3 regions of the Rossellomorea sp. GQ25 genome follow, and region 3 is predicted to be linked to each of the others. Evidence: riboswitches for the same ligand, from Rfam matches in the RefSeq annotation. Region 3 holds a riboswitch; each other region holds the start of a gene.

Region 1 (8,010 bases), on a different contig from region 3:
GCTTCAGTCATTGCTTTAACAGGCGGTTGGTTCGCTAAGAAATCCCCACCATATACTGTATCATCAAAATGTTCCCAAGGAGAATCTCCTTCTCCCTTGGTATTAACGGCTCCGTTAATACCACCTTGTGCACATACAGAGTGAGAACGCTTAACGGGTACCAGTGAGAATAAATCTACTTGCGTTCCTTTTTCTGCTGCTTTAATTGTGGCCATCAGGCCGGCTAAACCGCCACCGACAACGATGATTTTGCCTTTACTCATCGTGACTCACTCCTTTTCCTACCATACTTCAGAGCATTTATTTAATCTATTAGACTCGTATCTATTTCTTCTTATACGAAGGCAAAAATTGCACGCATACCGACAACCGATAACGCTACAAAGATTCCGATCGTAACATATGTAGCAATTAATTGAGAACGAGGTGAAACTGTAATTCCCCAGCTCACGCAGAATGACCATAAACCATTCGCAAAGTGGAAGATCGTTGAAAGAACACCCAGCACATAAAACCCTAGCATAAATGGATTAGATAAGATGTTTTCCATCATTTGAAAGTTCACTTCAGCCCCAAATGCTGCTGCTACTCTTGTTTCCCATACATGCCAAGTAACAAAAATAAATGTGATTACTCCAGACACACGTTGAAGTAAAAACATCCAGTTACGGAAATAACCAAACTTACTTGCATTGTTCTTAGAAGTGAATGCAATGTAAATTCCGTAGATTGCATGGAAATACAATGGAAGGAAGATGATAAAAATTTCAAGGAAATAACGGAAAGGTAGACTTTCCATGAAGTGTGCCGCCTGGTTAAATGATTCTTCCCCACCAGTGGCAAAATGGTTCACGACTAAATGTTGTGTTAAAAATAATCCAACTGGAATAACACCTAGCAATGAATGAAGCCTGCGATAATTAAATTCTCGATTTCCAGCCATGATTTACCCCCCTTAATGATAAAATATGAATTCGTTTTCTAATGCATTTTTAAGAATGACTAGACGACGATACATATTTTATATTGTAACAATAATGTGACATGTTCATTTTACTCCCAAGGAGTGGAAGCGTCAAGAAAACGTATACATAAATTCGACAATACCGCAAAAATATTTTCAATATATTGATAACAGAAAAGGTGAGGTATTGTCTGGTTAAATGTTCGAAAATTCAAATAAATATCAAATAAAAGTTATATCACCAAAATATCCCAAGGTCATTTTTTCGAGGTATGGGATGATAAATCCCCTTTTCATGTATATAATAGTTTTATAGAAAGAGGGGATTTACTTGGAACAGAAAAAAGAAGAAGTACATCAACTGTCCGTTCCAATCTTCGGATATGAAATGTTACGTGACATATTGATTCCAGAAATTTTAGGAAAGCATACACCCGATATTTTATACTGGGGTGGAAAACAACTCTCTCGGAAATTCCCCCTTCAGTCATCAGAGGAACTGATATCGTTTTTCGCTGAAGCCGGCTGGGGAACTCTTGCACTTCTGGAACAAAAAAAGAATGAGATGACCTTTGAAATAAGCGGACCGGTGATAGAACGACGCGTTGCCTTAAAGTCGGATGTAACATTCAAACTGGAAACGGGCTTTCTAGCCGAACAAGTACAGTTACAAAAGAAATGTGTGGCAGAAGCTGCCGACGAACTACATAAACGGAGTCATTCAGTGAAAGTGATTGTAAGATGGGACGAGAAAGATAAAGTAGAATAGTCCTTACCGACATCCCTTTCATACTCTAATTAAGGGTTGCCCTTCAATTGATGGGGCAACCCTTTTTCACTTGTCCCGCTCTCTGCTACTGGGTATTATAACGTGACTTCTTCCATCTTCACCGCGTCCAGGTTAAATGCGGTATGTAGGACGCCTGCTGCTTTTTGCATATTTTTCTCGTCTACGACTGCAGATACTTTGATTTCAGACGTGCTGACCATTTTCACCACGATATCATTTTGAGCTAACACTTCGAACATTTCCGCTGCCACACCTGGATTTGAGATCATACCAGAGCCAACGATCGATACTTTTGCAAGCTCACTTTCATGTTCAACATGGGTGAATCCTAATTGCTCTTTGTTTCGTTCCAGAACGACAAGGGTTTCCTCCAGGTCTTGTTCTTTAATAGAGAATGATAAATTGGTCATATTCTGATCGGTCTGGCTTTGAATAATAATATCTACATTCAGATGATTTTTGGCTAAAGTGGTAAACACAGAAGATAGTCCCGTTAATGCGTTCCCTAGTCCAAATACAGTTACACGCGTTATTTCACCTTCAAATGCTACGCCTCTCACAATCAGGTTTTGTTCCATGCTTGCTTCCTCCTCAATATACGTTCCTTCAACTTTTTCAATACTGGATCTGACCTCTAACGGAATTTGATAGTTCTTGGCAAATTCCACTGCCCGTGGATGCAGGACTCCAGCCCCTAAATTAGCCAGTTCCAACATTTCATCATAGGAAATGGACGGTAACTTTCTTGCTCCTTTAATATAACGCGGGTCCGTCGTATACACCCCGTCTACATCTGTATAAATATCACAGCGCTCTGCTTTCAGGGCAGCTGCAATCGCAACGGCGGTTGTATCCGATCCACCACGACCGAGAGTTGTAATTTCCCCCGCTTCTGTCATCCCTTGGAATCCTGCTACGATCACAACTCTTCCCGATTGAAGGTGACTCAACATCTTTTCAGTATGAATATTGGTGATCCTCGCATTGCTGTGAACGGATTCCGTCTCGATCCCGGCCTGCCAGCCTGTGAATGAGATGGCATCGTGTCCGGATTGAATCAGGGCCATCGTGAGGAGTGAAATGGTGACTTGCTCTCCTGTAGATAGAAGCATATCCATTTCTCTCTTACTCGGTTGTGATGTAATTTCCCTTGCCAAACCAACAAGTGTATCCGTGGTTTTCCCCATGGCAGATACCACGACCACAACATCATTTCCTCTTTCTTTTTCTTCTGCGATTCTTGACGCAACATTTTGAATTCTTTCTACAGAACCTACTGAAGTCCCACCGAATTTTTGAACAATAATACTCACAGCTTCTCCCTCTTTCTCATTGAGTGCATCGTTACGACTCATTTTTTGATGGTGAAGAGTACAATCACAATCATCCTAAACGTTCATGGAACAGGTTCATCACCTGCGCTGGATAATAAAAAAAGCAATGAGAATAATATCTCATTGCTTTATGAACATACAGCAGAACATACAAAATAGGTTCATGGGCATTGTGAGATAGCTCTCCAAGATTGAATCATCTTGACAATCCTACATTTCTTAAACGTAGAACCAGCGGAATCAGCATGAGACCAAAACCACTTCGGCGAATCTCCCCTTTCCAGGCATCTCAACAGAGCTCATACTCCTCTTTACCTGTACTTTTGAAGCTCGCACCTCTATCACCACTTTAAAAAGTGATAATGTTATAAATTTTCGTTAATTATAGCACATAAGAATTTGTGATTCAATGCACATTTCCAAATTAAATTCATTTTAATTATTGTTTCACGTCGTAAATTCTGTTGCTATTTTGTAGGAGCGATTAGTGGTTGATTTCCGCTCCAGGTGCTCGCTTTCCGCGGGGCGTGAGTTGAGCCTCCTCGGGCTTCGCCCTGCGGGGTCTCAACTGTCCAGCTACGGGGCTTAGGGGCTCGAGGTCATAAGCCAAGTCTGCCAAAAAGGCAAAGAGCGCCTTTCCGGCAGACTCGTCTTATGCTTGTCGCCCCTAGGCAAAGCCCCTCGGCTTTTCGTACTTTCCCGCTATTCCCGCAGGAGTCGAGCACCTTCCACTCCAATCAACTATCATAATCAACTGCATTTACTGTTTCTAACATCCCCTATTTCAACTTCTCCACCAATACCTTAGCAACAGCTTCTGGAATCCCTATCTCAATAAATTCCTCAACCGTTGCTTCCTTGATCTTCTTCATGGAGCCGAAGTGTTTTAATAGCTGTTTCTTTCGTTTCGGACCAATCCCATCAATGTCATCAAGAGTCGACTGGAAGGCGCTCTTTCCTCTAAGCTGTCTGTGGAACGTAATGGCAAATCGGTGGACTTCATCCTGGATCCGCTGCAGCAAGTAAAATTCCTGGCTTCTCTTTTCAAGAGGAACAATTTGCAAGGGATTCCCATACAGCAGTTCCGACGTCTGATGCTTATCGTCTTTCGCAAGGCCGCCAAGCGGGATATCCAACCCCAACTCATTCTCAATGACATCCCTCGCCGCTTCAATCTGCCCTTTTCCCCCATCGATGATAATGAGATCCGGTAAAGGAAGACCATCTTTTAAAACTCTCGTATACCGTCTGCGAACGACCTCCCTCATGGAATCATAATCATCAGGGCCTCTCACGGTTTTAATCTTATACTTTCGATACTCTTTCTTCGCCGGTTTCCCGTCAAGGAATACGATCATCGCAGACACAGGGTCCGAACCTTGAATATTCGAGTTATCAAATGCTTCGATCCGGAAAGGAGTATAAATGCCCATATGCTCCCCAAGACGTTCTATCGCCTTAATCGTCCGTTCTTCATCTCTTTCAATCAGAGCGAATTTTTCTTCAAGCGCCTGCTTCGCATTTTTCTCGGCAAGCTTGACCAACTCTTTCTTCTTTCCCCGTTTAGGCTTGGTGATTTTCACCTCTATCAGCTTAGCAGCCAGTTCTTCATCAATCTCCTCTGGCAAAAATAGTTCCTTTGGCTTAAAATGATTGGATTTCGAATAAAACTGACCTAAGAAAGTCAGAAATTCGTCCTCGGGTTCATTGTAGAGAGGGAAGAGTGACACATCCCGTTCAATGAGCTTTCCTTGACGCACAAAGAATACTTGTACACACATCCAGCCTTTATCTACGGAATATCCGAACACATCCCGATCAGTGAAATCGGTCATGGTCATCTTTTGCTTTTCCATTGTCGCCTCAATGTGAAGGATTTGATCACGAAATTCCTTCGCTCTCTCAAATTCCAGATTCTCTGCTGCTTCCTTCATTTTCACCGTTAATTGATTCTTGATATCTTTGTATCCGCCATTCAGGAACTTGGAAATTTCGTCAGTCATTTCTCTATATGTGTCTTTGCTTACTTCTTTGATACAAGGAGCCAGACATTGACCCATATGATAATACAAGCAGGCTCTATCAGGAAGGGTAGTGCATTTTCGTAACGGATACAAACGATCCAGAAGTTTTTTCGTTTCATTAGCGGCTCCTGCGTTGGGATACGGACCAAAGTATCGGCCTTTCCCTCTTTGGACTTTGCGGGTCGTAATAAGTCTTGGGTGCCTCTCGTTCGTTAATTTGATAAACGGATAGCTTTTATCATCCTTTAACATGACATTGTATTTAGGGTCATATTTTTTGATCAGGTTCATTTCAAGCACAAGGGCTTCCAAATCAGAAGAGGTCATGATGTACTCGAAGTCCTCAATTTCACCTACCAACCGTTGAGTCTTGGCATCATGAGAACCGGTAAAATAAGAGCGCACACGATTCTTCAATACTTTTGCTTTACCCACATAAATAATCGTACCTTGTCTGTCTTTCATCAAATAACATCCCGGTTGATCCGGTAATAGAGCTAATTTATTTGTAATGGTAGGGTTCATCGTCTCTCTCCTCTCTTGTCTGCCCATTTATAGACGGTGATGGTTGAATGAACAGGATCGAATCACTCCTGTAAATGAGAAATGATTAGACTTTTTCTGTTTAAGCACACTGGTAGCTTGAGGAAATTCAGTGTGGTAAAAGACCGTTCACCTTTAATTTTAATCACTTTTAATTTTTCTCTCCAAATAAAAAACCAACTCAGTCTGAAATTCCTTCTTAGCCTATTGTAAGGCTTTCAATGAATGGATTCCAATCAGAAGTTGGTTTAATGGGTTAAGCATTTATATTTTTCATACGATCTGATTTTTTTGATTGCCATAGAGTGAGGCGGCTTGGTCAAAGACAACAAGTATCAGGGCTGATTAACCAGGATCTAGCTGTCTGATAGATATTTTAATACAATATAAAACCGGGGCTCACAAATCGAGCCCCGGTGTATAAAAGATTATCTTATACGTGTTTGTTTAATAGTTCAGCAAGTGCTTCCTTAGGTTGGAATCCGATTACTTTATCAACAACTTCACCGTCTTTAAGGACAACTAAAGTCGGGATACTCATAACCCCGTATTTACCTGCTGTTTCCTGGTTTTCATCAACGTCAACTTTGATGATTTTTACTTTGTCGCCCATTTCTCCATCTAACTCTTCCAGTACTGGAGCGATCATCTTACAAGGTCCACACCAAGGTGCCCAGAAATCCGCTAATACCAGTCCAGAATTTGTTTCAGTTGAAAATGATTGATCAGTAGCGTGTGTAATTGCCATTTATATGCGCCTCCTAAAATCTTTGAATGTAACGTTAGTATATCACCGTTTTTTTTGTGATGCTATTAATCTGCTCGTAGGTAATATTCCCTTCAGATAACGGAATATACAGGGTAGAAAAATAGGAGCAGCCATCCGGCTGCATCCTTATTTTTACTACATAATATGTTCATACCCTATAGACGCTACTTTAAAACGTCAATTGAATTTAAGAAGAGGATACTTTAAGCTTTTTAAACTCTTCAGTCAGCATCGGCACCACTTCGAACAGGTCACCCACGATTCCATAATCCGCTACATTAAAGATGTTCGCTTCAGAATCTTTGTTGATCGCAACGATGACTTTTGAATTCGACATACCCGCTAAATGCTGGATAGCTCCAGAAATACCACATGCAATATAAAGGTCAGGTGTTACGACTTTACCTGTCTGACCAATCTGCAGGGAATAGTCACAGTAGTCGGCATCACATGCTCCACGAGATGCTCCTACAGCTCCACCAAGAACATCCGCCAGTTCTTTAAGCGGGTTGAATCCATCTTCACTTTTCACTCCGCGTCCTCCGGCGATAATGACTTTCGCTTCAGATAGGTCAACACCTTCGCTTGCTTTACGTACGACTTCTTTAATGATTGTGCGTAAGTCTTTAATATCAACGGAAAGGGAAGAAACTTCTCCTGTACGTGACTCATCTTTCGCTAAAGGCTCGATGTTATTTGGACGGATCGTCGCAAAAATCACACCGCCAGTCACAATTTTCTTTTCAAATGCTTTCCCGGAATAAATCGGTCTTGTGAAAACGAGGTTCCCGCCAGCTTCTTCAAGATCAGTTGCATCAGAAATCAATCCTGTGCTTAGCTTACTGGCCACTTTAGGAGACAAGTCTTTTCCAAGTGCAGTATGTCCGAAGATGATTCCTTCAGGCTTCTCTTGCTCAATAACCGATAGAACTGCTTGTGAATATCCATCTGACGTATACTGCTCCAGTTTATCATCTTCCACAACCACTACTTTATCAGCACCATATTGAATCATTTCATTGCCTAAAGCGCTTACACTTTTGCCGATTAGAACTGCTACAACTTCTCCGCCTTCAGATACTGTTTTACCTGCCGCAATCGCTTCAAAGGAAACATTACGTAATGATCCGTCCCGAACTTCTCCAAGTACTAATACTTTTCTCGCCATGTTAAATACCCCCTGAATGTTAGTTATTACTACTTCTTAGCCTTATATAACTTTCGCTTCATTGCGAAGAAGTGAAACAAGCTCTGATACTTGAGCATCCAATTCGCCTTCTAATACTTTACCCGCTTCCTTCTTCGGTGGAAGGTAGATTTCAATTGTTTTTGTCTTCGCTTCTACTTCATCTTCGTCTAAATCAATATCATCCAATTCCACTTCATCTAAAGGCTTTTTCTTCGCTTTCATGATTCCTGGAAGTGATGGATATCGTGGTTCGTTCAATCCTTGCTGTGCCGTTACCAGTAGAGGTAGAGATGTTTCAATTACTTCTGAATCCCCTTCTACGTCACGTGTGACTGTTACCGTTCCGCCATCCATTTCTAATTTCGTAATCGTTGTTACATAAGGGATATCAAGCTGT
Region 2 (8,010 bases), on a different contig from region 3:
GATGTATTTGACGCCATGACTTCAAATCGTGTATACCGGAAAGCCATGCTTCCACATCAAGCGCTGGAGGTATTATATGCAGGAAGCGGTACTCTGTTTGATACAAATGTAATTGAAGCCTTCAGATCTTCTGTGGCCATTTATCCGAACGGGATGGTGGTCGAGCTGAATGATGGCCGAAAAGGAATTGTGACCGATCAAAATAAAGGTGTAACGGATCGACCGGTGATTCGGATCATCGAAGAAGATGGACAGGAAATACAAACTCCTTATGCCATGGATTTAAGTACGGAATTAGATAAGGTGATTACGGGATTTGATCCGGATTATGAACCCCAAACTCTTAAAATTAAATAAATTTTTTGCGTTAAACCCCTCTTACTTTGCATACAAATAGCTTGTAAGGGGGGATTTTTTTGTCAAAGTTTAAAACATACAAACCCCGAAGAGGAGGGCCGCTGCCTTTTCGATATGTGATGATCATCACGATTCTATTCTTTATGATTTCGACTGGATTCGGATTGTGGATCATTAACAAAGGTTTGAAACCGACACTGCTTGCTTATGCTGAAACTCAAACCAGCAGGATCGGTACGTTGGTTATCAATAAAGCGATAAACAAAAAAATTGCTGATGTTCTTGATATTTCGGATATAACGGAAGAAGTGAAGAATACAGAAGGCGACATTGTTTCATTTAAATATAATACTCAGACCATCAACCGGGTTCAGGCAGAAATCACCAACTTAGTTCAGCAAAACCTACAAGAAGCAGAGGAGGGAAATTTAGAAAACCTTGAATTTATTACCGAAGTGGAAATCGATGAAGGAAAGTCTAAAGCAGCGAAGGGCATCACTTACTCGGTCCCTCTTGGTCAGGCGACCAACAACGTGTTACTCGGTAACCTTGGTCCAAAAGTACCGATTCGCTTTCATTCGATCGGAGATGTGCGTTCTGATATTAAAACTACGGTAGAGCAATTCGGGATTAATAATGCCGTTGTAAAAGTGTTTGTCGAGCTTGAAGTCAATGTCCAGATCATCATTCCATTTGCAACGAAAACGGAGACCATCAAGCAGGATATCCTGGTTGCCATGGGTACCGTTCACCTGGATGTACCACAGTTTTATAACAATGGTGGAGGGGAATCCAGTCCTTCTATTGAAATTCCCACAAATTAGTCAGGAAAAAAAGTTGTCAAAAGAATGATAGTTTGATATATTAATAAAGAAAATTTTATAACACACCACATCATCAGTCCGATGGGGTAGAGGCGCAGAGTTCAAGAGTAAGCTGTTTGAGAATGACAACTGTGAGAACAGATGAAAGGGAACTTTTGCCGAAGTAAATATGCATGTCGAATGTGTATTTGCTGGGGTTATCTTGAAGAAGGATAACACTGTCATTATAGGGAATCTCTATAATGGGGAGCTACAGATCGTGATGGAGCACTTAAATTACTTACTAAGGTAATGATAGCTTCTCTATCGTTGCCTTTTTTTATTATCCTCTGTCATGCTACGATGGTTCCCCCCTATCAAATAGGAGGAGGACATTATGGAAAACACGATTTACTCACTATTACCACCCCTTTTAGCCATTCTTATGGTTATACTTACGAGACGGGTTCTACTTTCACTGGGAGTAGGAATCGTTGCGTCTGCCTTTCTGTTAGCAGATTTCTCAATTACGAAAACATTCAGCTTTATGTGGGACGCCTTTAAAGGCATCTTTGTCGCCGATGGAGCACTCAACACCTGGAATGTCTATATTATTTTCTTCTTACTCATTCTTGGTGTCATCACAGCATTTGTGAACATTTCCGGCGGTAGCCGCGCATTCGGTGAATGGGCGATGAAACGTGTGAAAACGAGAAAAGGGGCGCAGCTTCTTGCAGCCGTTTTAGGTATCATAATTTTTATTGATGACTATTTTAACGCCCTTGCTGTTGGCCAGGTTTCGAGACCCATTACAGATCGTCACAAAATTTCACGTGCAAAACTAGCCTATATCATTGACTCGACATCGGCACCCATTTGTGTCGTTTCACCAATCTCAAGCTGGGGAGCGTACATTATCGGTATTATCGGTTCGATTCTGGCTGCACACAGTATCACAGAGTACACAGCATTTTCAGCCTTCGTTCAAATGATACCAATGAACCTTTATGTCTGGGCAGCTGTCCTGCTTGTGATCATGGTGGCTGCTAAAGGCTTGGACTTTGGAAAGATGAAAGAGCATGAAGTTAGAGCACTTGAAACGGGAGCCCTATATGATCCCGAAAAAGAGATTCCAGGCGAATTGAAAAATGATCTGCCTGTCAGCTCGAAAGGATCGGTAGGTGATCTTGTCTGGCCGATCGTAGCTCTTGTTATCGGCACGATTGGAATGATGCTCTGGACAGGATATCAAGCAGTTGGATCATTTGACATCCTGCCGGTTTTTGAAAATACAGATGTAACGAAATCATTATTATATGGTGGCTTGTTCGGGCTTCTCGTGGCGTTGATCTTCTTCCTTCGTCAAGTCAGCTTGAAAGGAATCGAAGGGAAAGCAGTTGGAGTAGCAGTAGTGGAAGGGATCAAATCCATGCTGCCAGCCGTTTACATCCTTATCTTCGCTTGGACGATCGTCACATTGATCGATCAATTGCAAACAGGTACGTATCTTGCGGGTCTGGTTGAACAATCAAGCTTACCTATGCAGGCACTTCCAGTCATCTTGTTCTTAGTTGCCGGAATCATGGCATTCTCGACGGGAACTTCATGGGGATCTTTTGGAATCTTACTTCCGATCGCCGGGGAAATTGCTGCAGCGACAGACGTAAGTATCTTACTTCCTGCTATGGCAGCGGTTTTAGCTGGATCTGTTTTGGGAGATCATTGTTCTCCAATCTCGGATACAACCATCCTTTCCTCTACAGGAGCAGGAAGCAATCATATCGATCACGTTCTCACACAGCTTCCATATGCATTAATCGGAGCGGTTGCTGCTTCAATTGGATACCTTGTATTAGGGTTCACTGGAAGCACACTGTTCGGTCTGGGTGTTGTGATCATATTAATCGTCGCATTCGCTTTTCTGTTTGGTGAAAAAGCAAAACCAGCTGTTTCAGAACAATAAGATGAAGAAGAACCAGGAGCTCATGAGCTTCTGGTTTTTTATATTGATAGTTATAAAAAAATAGTTTTGCAGGATGTCGATAAGCCAGAGTTAAAGATTATTACAAAAACCTTAGCGAGAAACTCGATTTCCACCTCCACCTTTCTAATCATCAATTCTTCATATTCCGACAAAATTCATATAGTGAAATAGTACCTGTCTTCAAATAAAAAATTCTTTCCAAAATCTAAAAATAGCTTTGACAATTGCTCTGGAACTAGCTATACTGACTGTAGATTATAAATAATCTGAAAATATAAAAATTTCAAATACCTTAAAATGGTAGTTGGAAAGAACTAGGGGGAACCAACATGGAGAATCGTGCCCAGTTTGGAACACGAGCAGGATTTATTCTAGCTGCTGTCGGGTCAGCAATCGGTTTGGGAAACATTTGGCGTTTTCCAGCAGTAGCGTATGAAAATGGTGGAGGAGCATTCTTTATTCCTTATTTATTTGCTCTTCTTACAGCAGGTATTCCATTATTAGTGCTTGAATTTACGTTAGGTCATAAATACCGTGGGTCGGCACCACTATCTTATTTCCGTCTTAATAGGAAATCAGAGTGGCTTGGCTGGTGGCAAGTATTAATCGCATTTGTCATTTCTACCTATTATGCCGTCATTATTGCATGGGCGATGTCGTACAGTGTGTTTTCTTTCAATTTAGGTTGGGGGAAGGATACGGAGTCATTCTTATTCAACGATTATTTGAAGCTTACGGTTGATCCTGGTCAGACAGGCAGTATCGTTCCTGGAGTATTCATTCCACTTGTATTGGTATGGGTGATTACATTGGGGATTCTTTTCAAAGGAGTAAAGAAGGGAATCGAAGTAGCGAATAAGATCTTTATTCCGGCACTAGTTATTTTATTCTTAATCATTGTTGTTCGCGCTTTAACATTACCTGGAGCATTGGATGGTTTAGATGCTTTCTTCAAACCGGATTTCAGCAAAATAGCTGACCCTGGTGTTTGGGTAGCGGCATACGGACAAATTTTCTTTAGCTTATCCATCGCATTTGCGATTATGATTACGTATTCCAGTTACCTTCCGAAGAAATCGGATATTACAAATAATGCATTCATCACAGGTTTCAGTAACTCAGGGTTCGAATTACTTGCAGGTATTGGAGTATTTGCTGCTTTAGGCTTCATGGCTCAATCTCAAGGTGTTGGGGTGCAGGAAGTAGTAAGCGGGGGAGTTGGATTGGCATTTGTGGTATTCCCGCAAATCATTAACGAATTCCCGGCTCTTAACGGTTTATTCGGATTCTTGTTCTTTGCTTCCCTGGTGTTAGCGGGACTGTCATCACTCATCTCGATTACGGAGACGTATGTAGCAGGGGTTTCTGAAAAGTTCGGAATTTCCCGTACGAAAGCCGTTCTATTCGGTGGGGGTCTTTCTGCGATCATCTCAATCTTATTTGCCACTCAGGGCGGATTACTGTTCCTGGATGCCGCAGATTACTTTATCAACCAGTTTGGTGTAGCATTCGTCGGATTAGTTGAAGTAGTAGTGATTGCCTGGTTCCTGCGCAAGTTAGGTACATTCCAATCTCACGCTAATGGAATCTCGGATATTCAGCTTGGCGCCTGGTGGAAAGTATGCTTAGGTGTCATCACACCAATCGTTCTTGGATGGATGATGTTCGGTTTATTCAAAATGAATTTATTAAGAGAATTTGAAACTGAAACTGGAAACTATGGAGGTTACTCTGATGCCTTCATCCTTTACAGCGGATGGTTTGTTGCAGGATTCGCAATTCTTGCAGGTGTTGCCTTCTCATTCAAACGCTGGAATGCCAAAACTGAAGCTGAAAGCTATAAGGAGGTTGGCTAACATGACTGGTAGTGCGATTGCAATGATGATTGTTGGAATAGTCATCATCTGGGGTGGATTAGCAGCTAGTATCATGAACGCTGTTTCCAAATCCAAAAAAAAGGTGTAAAGAGTAAAAAGATGAAGCAGACGATGGGATAACCATTGTCTGCTTTTTTAACGTTTTTTGCTTTTGATTCTGTCTTGCCGTTCCCACATTCGTAAGTGAGGGTAAGGGTCAAATGACCATTCCGTCAAACCATTATCCTTGTACATTCCGTAGTGGAGATGGGGAGGGAATTTCCCTGATGTTCCAGGGGGTCCGTATCCAGTGCTCCCAACACCACCAATAACCATTCCCGGTTCCACCACTTGACCTATATGAAGATCTTTAGAGAAACCACTAAGGTGGGCAAAATAATGATACGTATTATTAATGTCACGTATCCCGATACGCCAGCCTCCATACCGGTTCCATCCTTTCATCTCAATGATTCCATACGATGTCGCTCTTACAGGTACACCATAATCAGCAAAGAGGTCCGTCCCTTCGTGAATACGTCTTCCTCCCCAACCACGGGCATCACCCCAAGTGTTTCGGTAACTGTAGTTGAATCTGAGGGGAAGGGGGAAGGCTTTCTGGTTTAAATGGATGGTACCGTATTGTTTATAGATTTTTGCATTTCCCATGATGATACTGACCGTTTTATCACGTTTATAATAGTCCCACAGTGCAAGCTTGAAATTATCCCGGTCAATTCCGTATCGTAATATAAACTCTGTCAAAGCAGCCAGTATATCTTCATCACTCTTCAGGTTGGCTTTTCCATCGAAATCTCCATCACGGCCTATCCCGTTGAATAGGGCGATCGTTTCAGGATTGTCATCTTCCCGGTTAGGGTTCAGAGGGCCGACCCATTTTTCCGGCTCCATATAGATCGATATAAGTGAAGAGGGCTTTTCCCTATCTTTGCGGGCAAAACGTAGACTGCGTTCGTACTGATCAATAGCAGCGAGATAGTACCAGGGAATATTAGTAAGAGCCGCGCTTTTCTGAAATAACTCCATCCTTTTCGTGTGAATCTGTTCTTCTGTCAGCTTTTTTGCAGCAAAGGTTTGACAAGGGCTTATCACCATGCAAAAAGCCACAAAGGCTAAGACCAATCGTTTGTACAAAATAATCCCTCCATTTTTAGGGGCCTACTTCTAGTTTGTATCGTTCCTCGGGATTCATAATCATCAATAAATGGTAATAGGGTATCACATGCTTGTTTTCACTTTTTTAGTATGATAAAGTGACAAAAGAAGTATATTGATGATGGCTTTTTTTACATAAGATGAACGATTTAGAAAGCGTTTCACTCTTTGCCTAAGTCAGAATTATTTAGGATTGGAGATGAGGGGTATGGGTAAGAAAGATGAACACATTCGTAAACCGGATTGGCTTAAAATAAAGTTGAATACGAATGATAACTATATGGGCTTGAAGAAAATGATGCGTGAAAACAACCTTCACACAGTATGTGAAGAGGCTCGTTGTCCTAATATTCATGAATGTTGGGGAACTAGAAGAACAGCTACCTTCATGATTCTTGGAGATATTTGTACACGAGCATGCCGTTTCTGCGCAGTAAAAACAGGCCTTCCAACTGAACTAGATCTTAAAGAACCAGAACGCGTTGCAGATTCTGTTCAATTAATGAACTTGAAGCACGTAGTTATTACAGCTGTTGCACGTGATGATCTGAAAGACGGTGGATCACAAGTCTTTGCTGAAACGGTTCGTGCCATTCGTCGTAAGAGTCCTTTCACTTCGATTGAAGTATTGCCTTCTGATATGGGTGGGGTTTTCGATAATATCAAGACATTGATGGATGCAAAGCCAGATATCATGAACTACAATGTCGAAACCGTTCGTCGCTTGACTCCAAGAGTTCGTGCCCGTGCTACTTACGATCGTACATTGGAATTCCTGCGTCGTGCAAAAGAATTAAATCCGGAAATTCCAACAAAATCAAGTATCATGGTTGGTCTTGGGGAAACGAAGGAAGAAATTCTTGAAACAATGGATGATCTGCGTGCAAACCATGTTGATATTGTGACATTAGGTCAATACCTGCAACCATCTAAGAAACACTTGAAAGTACAGAAATATTATCACCCGGATGAGTTTGCTAAACTACGTGAAGCAGCGATGGAAAAAGGTTTCAGTCACTGTGAAGCAGGACCACTCGTTCGTTCTTCCTACCATGCAGATGAGCAAGTTAATGCAGCCGCTAAAGCAAGACAAGCAGCCGGTGAGCAAGAGGTTCAAAAGGCATAATTTTTCATATATAAAAGGACTGACTTGAAGGAGAAGATCTCTAACAGTCAGTCCTTTTTGTAGCAAAGAGTATGACATGAGACGCAAATCCTGCAAGGTATGATGCCTGTCTCTTCTGTCTTCTAATTAATCGACCATGTTATCTGTGTTATCTTTTCGCTTTTGACGGTCTTTGTTGATTTTGTGGACATCGTCGTCTTGCATTTCGTATTTCTCAGATGTCATTTCACCATTTGGGTTTTCACCTGCGTCTACATCTCTTCCCTGAGGGGAATCCTGCAGCATAAGGTTGATGGTATCATCAATGGCTGTGTTGGCGTTACGGCTATCGCTATCCATTTTGGCCAGGTTTTCTACATTGCGCATCAGGCTCTTGTCATCGGTCACATATACATGGTACCAACGGGGAATAACCGACATGGCTGTTTTCTTTACTTGGTCTGCTACTTCAAAACGGCCATCTTTATCCTTTTTGTCCGTCACGTATGAAATCAGCACTTCTTCGTCAGTGACAAGAGTGGAACAATCGTTTACGTCTGGAAGAGAGACACTCATTTTGCTGATCGTGTCGGCTACTTGTTCTCGATTGATGCTATACATATCCTTTGTGGAAATGGTTTGACCACCTGTGGGACTTTTCTGTTGACGAACATAACCGAAGTCCTCACCGCGGTGAGCTCCTTTTTTCGTCCAGCTATTTTCGTTGTA
Region 3 (8,010 bases):
CTTCCGTCCAGAAGGTCCATTCCGAATGGGTGCGGGTGGATGTGTTCCAGCGGTTTTCATCCCGTATGGCATCTGTGACGAATCGGAATTGGGTACGTTCTTTCGGTAAGATATCGAATGCATTCAATGCCTGCCCTTTGCTTTCTTTCAGTAGCGTGTCCCCTTTGTATAATTGAGAGGTTTGGTTTTGGACAGATACATTGTATTCCGTACCCCCGGTGTTTCCTTTTCCTCCGTCAGCCCATGCAGGGACATTGATTTGAAGAGAATCCCCTTGTCTTCTAGGTGCCCAGTATCCGTCTCCAAGACTTGGTCGGACGACCGGTGAGAACCAGTTCTCTGTGATTTTTTGTCCTTTTGTATACGTCATCAGAGGTTGACGGACCTGCCATCCCTCATCGAGTACATTGGCCTGATGGTACCAGCCTGTGTCTTCTGTTGCCGATACATATTCAGTACGGGCGCTTGGAAGTGAAACCTTTTGAAGGAAACCTACCGCTCCTCTTGTATGTGGACGAAGGTCATAACGGAATTCTCCTCCATCAGTTTCAACTGGTGAATTGTAGCGGGTGTCGATTTTCGCTAAGTCCTTGCCCTTTGGTGCATAGGTCAAGTCTTTCGGAATGGATCCTTTATGGACATCCATTAGGTCATACACATATGGAGAATCAACGGATCCTTCCACCTGCAGCCTTACATTCCCTGAACGGACTGATTTTACGAGCTTCTCTCCTTCTTTTTTACTGATAGAAGCAACGGTAAGTGGATTGTCCGTATACTCCGGAGTACCAGCGTATTGGCTGAATTCTTTATCTTCATTGTTCACAATGATGACAAGCTTTGCTCCTGCAACTGCGGCATTTGTAGCTTGTTGTGAAACGCTCACTTCTGCATTTCGATCCACTACGACAGCCTTTCCTTTTGCCTTCAATCGATTAAAGTCTGCAGTGCTTCCATTTCCGGCATACACGGTGGACAGATTATACTTTCCATCCAATAAGGTGCTTCCTGCTAACGGGATGTCATCCAATTCTTTTCCTTTAAAATTGATCGTCAATAGTGGCTTGGTCAGGCGCCAGCGTGTCAGCTGCTCGAAGTATCCACTTTTCACTTCCTTGGTCGGAACGGCATATAGTTTATCAATCCACACTGGCATTAAATATAAACTCGTCATTGGCATGTCACCGATGGTTTGATGGTACTCCATACGTCGATAATTCGCTTCTGCTTTCTTCGGTACCTCTACTTTGATTTCCTTCGCTTTTCGTGCATCAAGCTCGACAGTTTTAGGACCGTTCAGCTTTACTTCCGGATTTCCAACAAGGGCTACTCCGGCGTGATCCGTATCCACATCGACATCCATGAGTGACATAGCGGAATAAGTGCCTGGCGGCAGTCGAAGCTCGAGTGTTCCATCGACGCCCACTACTTCTGGCTCCATTTTTTCACTGAACAGTACGACATAAGCCTGTCCTTTCGATCCGTCACGATCGGTTGCATTCAATGTAAGAGGATATCTTTCCTCTTCTTTGACCATCGCCATCGTCGTGCGTACAAGTTCTGTTCCGTCCTTTTTAGCTGTCAGGAATCCTTGGTAGCGGGACCCTGTTTCGCCAAGTGTGGAATCGAGTGTTACATTCACGTCCACCGTTCCGCCTGCCGGAACCGTAACGGTTTGATCAGAGACTGTCAGCATACCGTTTGGCGCCTTTTCTCCCTCCGCATTTGTAAAGGTTGATTCCAGTTCAAGAGTGATTTCTTCCTCACTATCATTTGTATAGGTCACTACCTTTTCTACTGCAGATGCTTGATCATGAGGCCATTTAAAGAATCCGAATGAGACCGATCCTGTTGCTCTAACTTGTGAATCCAGGGCAGCTGCTATGTCCACCCTGCCTGTACCGACATGATAAGGTTGGTAACCATCTAGCTTCTTTGTCGTATTCATTAGAGCTTGTTTTAATGTAGTGCCGTCCCAATCAGGATGCTTTTCGGCTAAAATGGCAGCTGCACCCGCAACATGAGGAGTCGCCATTGATGTACCATTTAAACTTTTGTAATCTCCGGTTCCATCGGAATATTGAGAACGAGCTGCTACAATCCCTACACCAGGAGCAGATAAATCAGGTTTTAGCCCCATATCTCCATAGCGTGGACCTTTTGATGAGAAATACGCCAGTTCATCCGCTTTATCCACTGCCCCAACTGTCAATGCTGAATCTGCTGCTCCTGGGGAACCAATCGTACCTTCCCCTCCTCTGTTACCGGCAGCAATGACGAATAAGGTTCCATTCTCATCTGTCAATCTATTCACCGCTTCTGCCATTGGATCTGTTCCATCACTCGGCATATCGCTTCCAAGACTCATGTTGACAATTTTAGCATTCTCAGAAGCCCATTCCATTCCATCAATGATCCAGGAATCCTGCCCATATCCTTGGTCACTTAAAACTTTCCCTACCAATAAACGGGCATCAGGTGCGACACCTTTATGTTTACCATCACCTGCACCTGTCCCAAGCACGGTGGAGGCAACATGGGTCCCGTGACCATTGACATCCTTTACTTCTTCATCAGGCACAAAACTTACGGCTTCATCAATTTGACCCGTTATATCCGGGTGCTCAGAGTCGATTCCAGTATCAAGAACCGCCACCTTGACTCCTTCTCCTGTATAGCCTTGTTCCCAAGCGGCATCCGCTTCAATTTGCGGCACACTTTGATCAAGGGCTGCTTCTACACGGCCATCCAGCCAGATTTTATCGACCCCGTATTCAAATAGGGGTGCTTTCTCCGTTTCTTTCTTTTCACTTTGAACGGTGACATCTTTCCAGAATGTTTCTGCCTGCTTTTTCTGTGCAGAAAGGGCCGCTCCATTAATGCTTTCCAAGTCTCTTACTTTCTTGGATCCTTTTGGGGCCGGAGTTGCTGAGAAAGCCTTAGCCTTTGTTTCTTTGTATTCTACGATGACAGGTACAGACGCTTGATTCTTATCATCATACCCGTACTCAATCAATTTCGTAATATTAAATAAATCTTCATCCATTTTTCCTGCGGCCATATAAGGCATGGCAGAGTTCGGGAATACGAATGTGTCATCTTTGATGGTCATGACCCTGACACCTTCACCATTCTTTTCAGCAGGCTCTACATTGATCATTTGTTTGCCATTTTGGAGGGTCGACACCTTTACCACATCACCAGTGATGAGAGTGATGGTATGTTCCCCTTTGATTGCTTCATTCTTATCAACCTTAGACTCCTCGAGTTCCTTCCCGTTGGAAGAGATACCAAGTGCATCTACCTGGAACATCGAACCTGAAATCATCGTCGCAGCAATCGAACCAACGAGAAGTGGTTTCACGTTAAGCTTTTTCATGAACATTCTCCTATTCTGTTAAAGTCATTTGTTAATTGATTCATATATGAGTAGATTCTTGCTGAGGATAAAATAAAGAAGGTATGTAGTCCTATAAAATTAAGATATAGAAATAGACTACTTGGTTCAGATTCTGTCAAAGGTCACCTCCCAAATTATATTGTCGTTTGCCTATCTCTGGATGCAAACTTGTTTCTCTAGGAGTAGTTTTGTAGGTCTGGGGTTAATTAAATTGTAAGTCTCAGCACAGCCATTTCTCAATTGGGGTTATTTTTCAGGAGTAAAGAACTAGTCTTAAAGTGACCATTGGATTCCATTCAACTTATTTATGAAAAAAGATATAAGAAGGGGTTGAGCCATTCTGACTCTGTAACAACTTAAGGGAGCAATTGAAGGACATAATTCCGTTGTATAAAGTCTGTCTGGATAAGTTTCAGATCACTATTTGGTGAGCGATGAATACAATCCAAACCAGCATATCTAAACCTGCCTAAAGTCCCATGAAATTATATTAAAAAAGTCGTATTCCTGTTCCCTATTTGAAGACAGAATAATAGTGGGGAGACCATTTTGAAAGTTGGGTTCATCCATTACTTGTAAAACGTTAGGAAGAGGGTTTAAGAATAGACAAAAAAGAAGAAGGCAGCATCTCATTAGACGCAGCCTTCTTTGAATTCTTTTTATACAGATGTTGTTTGGGGTATGGACTTTCAGGGTGGGAATTAGTACCCATTCCAATATACGAACCCTTTACTTATCGACTGAAACCCTCTTTCCCCTGTGCGGGATTGTTTGAGCAGTTTATGCTACAGAAGAGCTTGCTTGTTCATTTCTTCAGCAAAAATAGCTTTAAACCTTTTGGAAAATCGGGTAAAGATGATAATTTCACACTCCAAATGCCATACTGAATAATGGTCATTCAGATAGTTAAATTTCAATTTGAAAGGAAAGACCTCCCTATTTACCGGTCATTCCGAACTAAATCTGCATACGATTCACGTTCAATTACGATCCGTGATTCCCCATCCTTTACAAACACAACCGCCGGACGGGGAATACGGTTATAATTGCTCGCCATTGAATACCCGTAGGCTCCTGTACTGAACACCGCCAGTATATCACCATAATTCGTCGGCGGAAGCATCAGATCCCAAATCAGCATGTCACCGGATTCGCAGCATTTTCCTGCGATACTCACAAGCTCCGTGCATTCCTCTTGTGGTCGGTTTGCCAGGACCGCATGGTATTTCGCCTGATAGAGGGCGGGACGGATATTATCCGTCATTCCCCCGTCAATAGCTACATATGTGCGAACATCAGGGATGATTTTCTTTGAACCAACTTTATACAAGGTGGTTCCCGCTTCTGCCACCATACTTCGGCCCGGCTCTACCCATACTTCGGGTAGCAGATATTCATTCTTTGCAAAATAGGTCTTCACACTATCGGTAATCGATTTCACATACATTGGAATCGGCAGGGGCTGGTCTTCTTCCGTGTACCGGACACCAAATCCTCCGCCTATATTCAGCACCGGCATCGTCACATCATACTCGATGCGGATTCGCTGAAGGAAATCAGCCAGTACTTGAATGGCCTGATCAAACCCTTCCCGTTCAAAAATCTGAGAACCAATATGGGAATGCAACCCGAGTAATAAGAAGTACGGCTTGCGGATAGCAAGTTGAATCGCTGTATTCGCCTGTCCATTGGAAATGCTGAATCCGAATTTCGAATCCTCCTGTCCCGTCGTAATGTACTCATGGGTATGGGCTTCCACGCCAGGCGTGACCCTGATCAGGATTTGAACCTGCTGTTCGCGTTCCTTGGCCAGGTCATGAAGCAGCTCAAGCTCGAGGAAACTATCGACGACAAAGCAGCCGATCTCAGCTTCAAGAGCCATGATGAGCTCCTCTTCCGACTTGTTGTTCCCGTGGAAATGAATGCGCTCAGTGGGAAATCCCGCCTCCAGTGCCGTATACAATTCCCCACCGGACACGACATCCAGGGAGAGATGTTCTTGTTCCGCAAGTCGTACCATCTCTTTACATAGAAACGCTTTACTCGCATAGGCGACCTGGTACTGCAAACCACTTTCCTTGAATGCATTCCGGAACAGTCGGGCATTCTCACGGATCATTCCTTCATCGTAGACCATTAATGGCGTCCCATAGGTTTCCACCAGATCACCCGTGCTCATTCCCCCTATTTCAAGATCTCCACGAACATTCATATCAACTGTACTCATATCCTAAACTCCTTTTGACTCTCTCTAAAAAAACACAAAAAAACCGTATGAAGCGATGCTCATACGGTTTATCATCAGTATTCGGAGACATGATGAAGATTATGTATTAACATCTCTTCAATAGTTCTCCACAACTTTTTCATTGTGACAGTCCAACATTTCTTCAATGCTGGCCCAACAAAAAATAGAATTGGCTATTTTCTGCTTCGGCGATCTGCCTTTCTCTTCTTATCTCAGAATCCATTATTCTCAAAGAAGGTACTCATCATACTCGCGCCTCTATTATCAGAGAGTGATCTATTATTTTATTGGAATTACTATATCATCCTCTTGAAATGGTTGTCAATGTTTTTTCGTCTCCCTACGATGGACGACCAGGAGGACATTTTTTCACCATTCTTTTAATACATATACAAGGAAACTATTTTAGGAGGATAATAGATGTCAAATTATCAAGAAGCCGCTCGATTTGAACATGGTTTTTGGCTGCAGGTGCTTGGAGATCATGCCCGGTTTATCCATGACTCCCTGGCTCCAAAAGAAAAAGAATCCATCACTGCCGCCAATACGTTTAAAGAGGAGTGGGATCAACTGCTGGTACGCTCGAAAAAAAATCCCGATATTTCTTTAAGCAGGCAGGCAGAAGAGGTTAGTCGCCGCTTCAGGAAATTCAAACTTGAACTGATTGCACGTCATTTAACAGGGGATATCAGCATGGGTCTTGGCCCCACATTCCTAAATCATATGGTGAATGAGCTCGAAGAATACCTCCGCGTTTTGAAGTACTTAACCAAAGGTGAAAAACCGCCCATTTTCCACGAGCTCCACCACCACCTCCTCTGGCTGTTAGATGCGGCGGGGCATGCTGGAGCCATCTCCGACAATATGGACCGAGTTGAAAAAAAAATCAAGAAGCAAAGTGATGAATTCACAACGGATTTTGAAGCCTTTTACTTAAAGGCCGTTGAAATGGCAGGATTCCTGCGGACAGAAGTGAGCCACTTCCCTGCCCTCGAACGGTTCAATGACGATGTAAAACTTGAGATGAAGCTGTTTATGGGATTCTTGGATGAAATTGAAGAATTGGAATTAAGCAAGGCCGCACTCGGTACCTTCGCCGCTTTAATGGCCGATCATATGCTGAGGGAAGAATGCTATTACTTAACGAAACTCGCAGAAGCAACCAGCCAGCAAGATCCTGACTGTGATCCTACAAAGCCTCGGCTTTAGTTCCTGAACCCTATTCATAAAAAATCCCCGGAATTCAAATTCCGGGGATTTTTCTTAATCCAGTTTTATTTCGAAAGGTTTCAAGTTGACTGGCTTATCATTCATGCTTAATGTCTCAAATGGGACGATTAGTGAGTAGTCCTCAAGGTTGGCATCCTGTGGTAATGCAAAAGTGGATTGAAAACGGAGGGTATCCTTATCCACTGTTTTCGTTTTAGCACTTCTGAGCATATGATTCAACATCTCATTATAATCCAGTTCATCCTTGACATTTCTTTTAATATCTTTTGATGGGATCAACTTAACAAATTGAGCAAAGTTCTCTAAAATGTCATATCGAAATTGTTTTTCTTTGATATGATCGATGGTGAAATCAACTGTCACCTTCCCTTTTGCGTTTTGGATATCTTCAACCCTGATCTGATAACCGAAACGAGGGCTCTTCACCTGGAATGGAGGGGAAGCCTTTAATGAGTTGATGGCATCTTCATCCGCACGCTCCATATCTGCCTGGACATTCAACGAACGTGCCTTGTCACTGAGTTTACTCCTAAATAGCTCCCGGACCGTCTTTTGAACCTTCCCATCTATTTTCTTTGTTTCAATTATGTCAGCACCGGACTTCGATAGCCGGTTCCCCAGGTCATCGAACACGATAAGATTTAATGAATCCTTCTCCGATTCTACTGTATAGGTATACTCCAGGGTGGTCGTGGCTTTCCCCTTCTTCACCGATGTCATCTGCAGCTCGAACTTCCCGTCCGGTGATTCTGTCCTAGCGGTTGTTTCGATGGTTTCAGACGGAATCCGCTTCACCGGTACGTCAAAAGACCAGGTGCCATTTACATCAGCCATATGGGTGAACGTTAATGGAAGTGTGAAGTCCTCCAGCGGTTCCTTTCCATCCCGGTAGAACTCGATCGAACCTACGAATTCATCTCCATCTTTTTTTAGACCTGAGCTTCCTGATCCCCATTGATTCTGATCCTTCCCGTCGAAGAGGTGATAGCTATAGCCGCTCACCGGACGGTTTCCTTCATCCATATGTTCAATGGATAAATTATCACCTTTCGCTTTAAAGGTGACCCCGATGATGTTTCCGTCATAATACGTACTTGTAATCGTCACATCCACATCGTTGGAAGTGGCAGCC

Evidence for each region. A riboswitch is a leader RNA that binds a small molecule or an ion and turns the genes downstream of it on or off. The one in region 3 is predicted to bind lysine.
Region 1: linked by a shared signal. The riboswitch ahead of AC6CIB_RS14670 (aspartate kinase) and the one ahead of lysA (diaminopimelate decarboxylase) in region 3 are both predicted to bind lysine.
Region 2: linked by a shared signal. The riboswitch ahead of AC6CIB_RS12835 (Na+/H+ antiporter NhaC family protein) and the one ahead of lysA (diaminopimelate decarboxylase) in region 3 are both predicted to bind lysine.

Annotation. Positions count from the first base shown of each region.
Region 1 covers NZ_JCAXEQ010000004.1:254,433-262,442, forward strand. Annotated here, with positions in the region: gene sdhA (succinate dehydrogenase flavoprotein subunit) at 1-263, opposite strand, end outside; gene AC6CIB_RS14660 (succinate dehydrogenase cytochrome b558 subunit) at 335-943, opposite strand; gene AC6CIB_RS14665 (YslB family protein) at 1,296-1,733, shown strand; gene AC6CIB_RS14670 (aspartate kinase) at 1,829-3,067, opposite strand; lysine riboswitch at 3,259-3,437, opposite strand; gene uvrC (excinuclease ABC subunit UvrC) at 3,868-5,637, opposite strand; gene trxA (thioredoxin) at 6,089-6,403, opposite strand; gene AC6CIB_RS14685 (electron transfer flavoprotein subunit alpha/FixB family protein) at 6,612-7,592, opposite strand; gene AC6CIB_RS14690 (electron transfer flavoprotein subunit beta/FixA family protein) at 7,635-8,010, opposite strand, start outside.
Region 2 covers NZ_JCAXEQ010000003.1:407,213-415,222, forward strand. Annotated here, with positions in the region: gene AC6CIB_RS12825 (HD-GYP domain-containing protein) at 1-357, shown strand, start outside; gene yunB (sporulation protein YunB) at 417-1,181, shown strand; lysine riboswitch at 1,261-1,442, shown strand; gene AC6CIB_RS12835 (Na+/H+ antiporter NhaC family protein) at 1,558-3,123, shown strand; gene AC6CIB_RS12840 (sodium-dependent transporter) at 3,474-5,000, shown strand; gene AC6CIB_RS12845 (methionine/alanine import family NSS transporter small subunit) at 5,002-5,109, shown strand; gene AC6CIB_RS12850 (M23 family metallopeptidase) at 5,157-6,116, opposite strand; gene lipA (lipoyl synthase) at 6,385-7,302, shown strand; gene AC6CIB_RS12860 (YhcN/YlaJ family sporulation lipoprotein) at 7,429-8,010, opposite strand, start outside.
Region 3 covers NZ_JCAXEQ010000002.1:228,565-236,574, forward strand. Annotated here, with positions in the region: gene AC6CIB_RS06920 (S8 family peptidase) at 1-3,379, opposite strand, end outside; gene lysA (diaminopimelate decarboxylase) at 4,341-5,627, opposite strand; lysine riboswitch at 5,741-5,917, opposite strand; gene AC6CIB_RS06930 (DUF2935 domain-containing protein) at 6,069-6,857, shown strand; gene AC6CIB_RS06935 (DUF4179 domain-containing protein) at 6,912-8,010, opposite strand, start outside.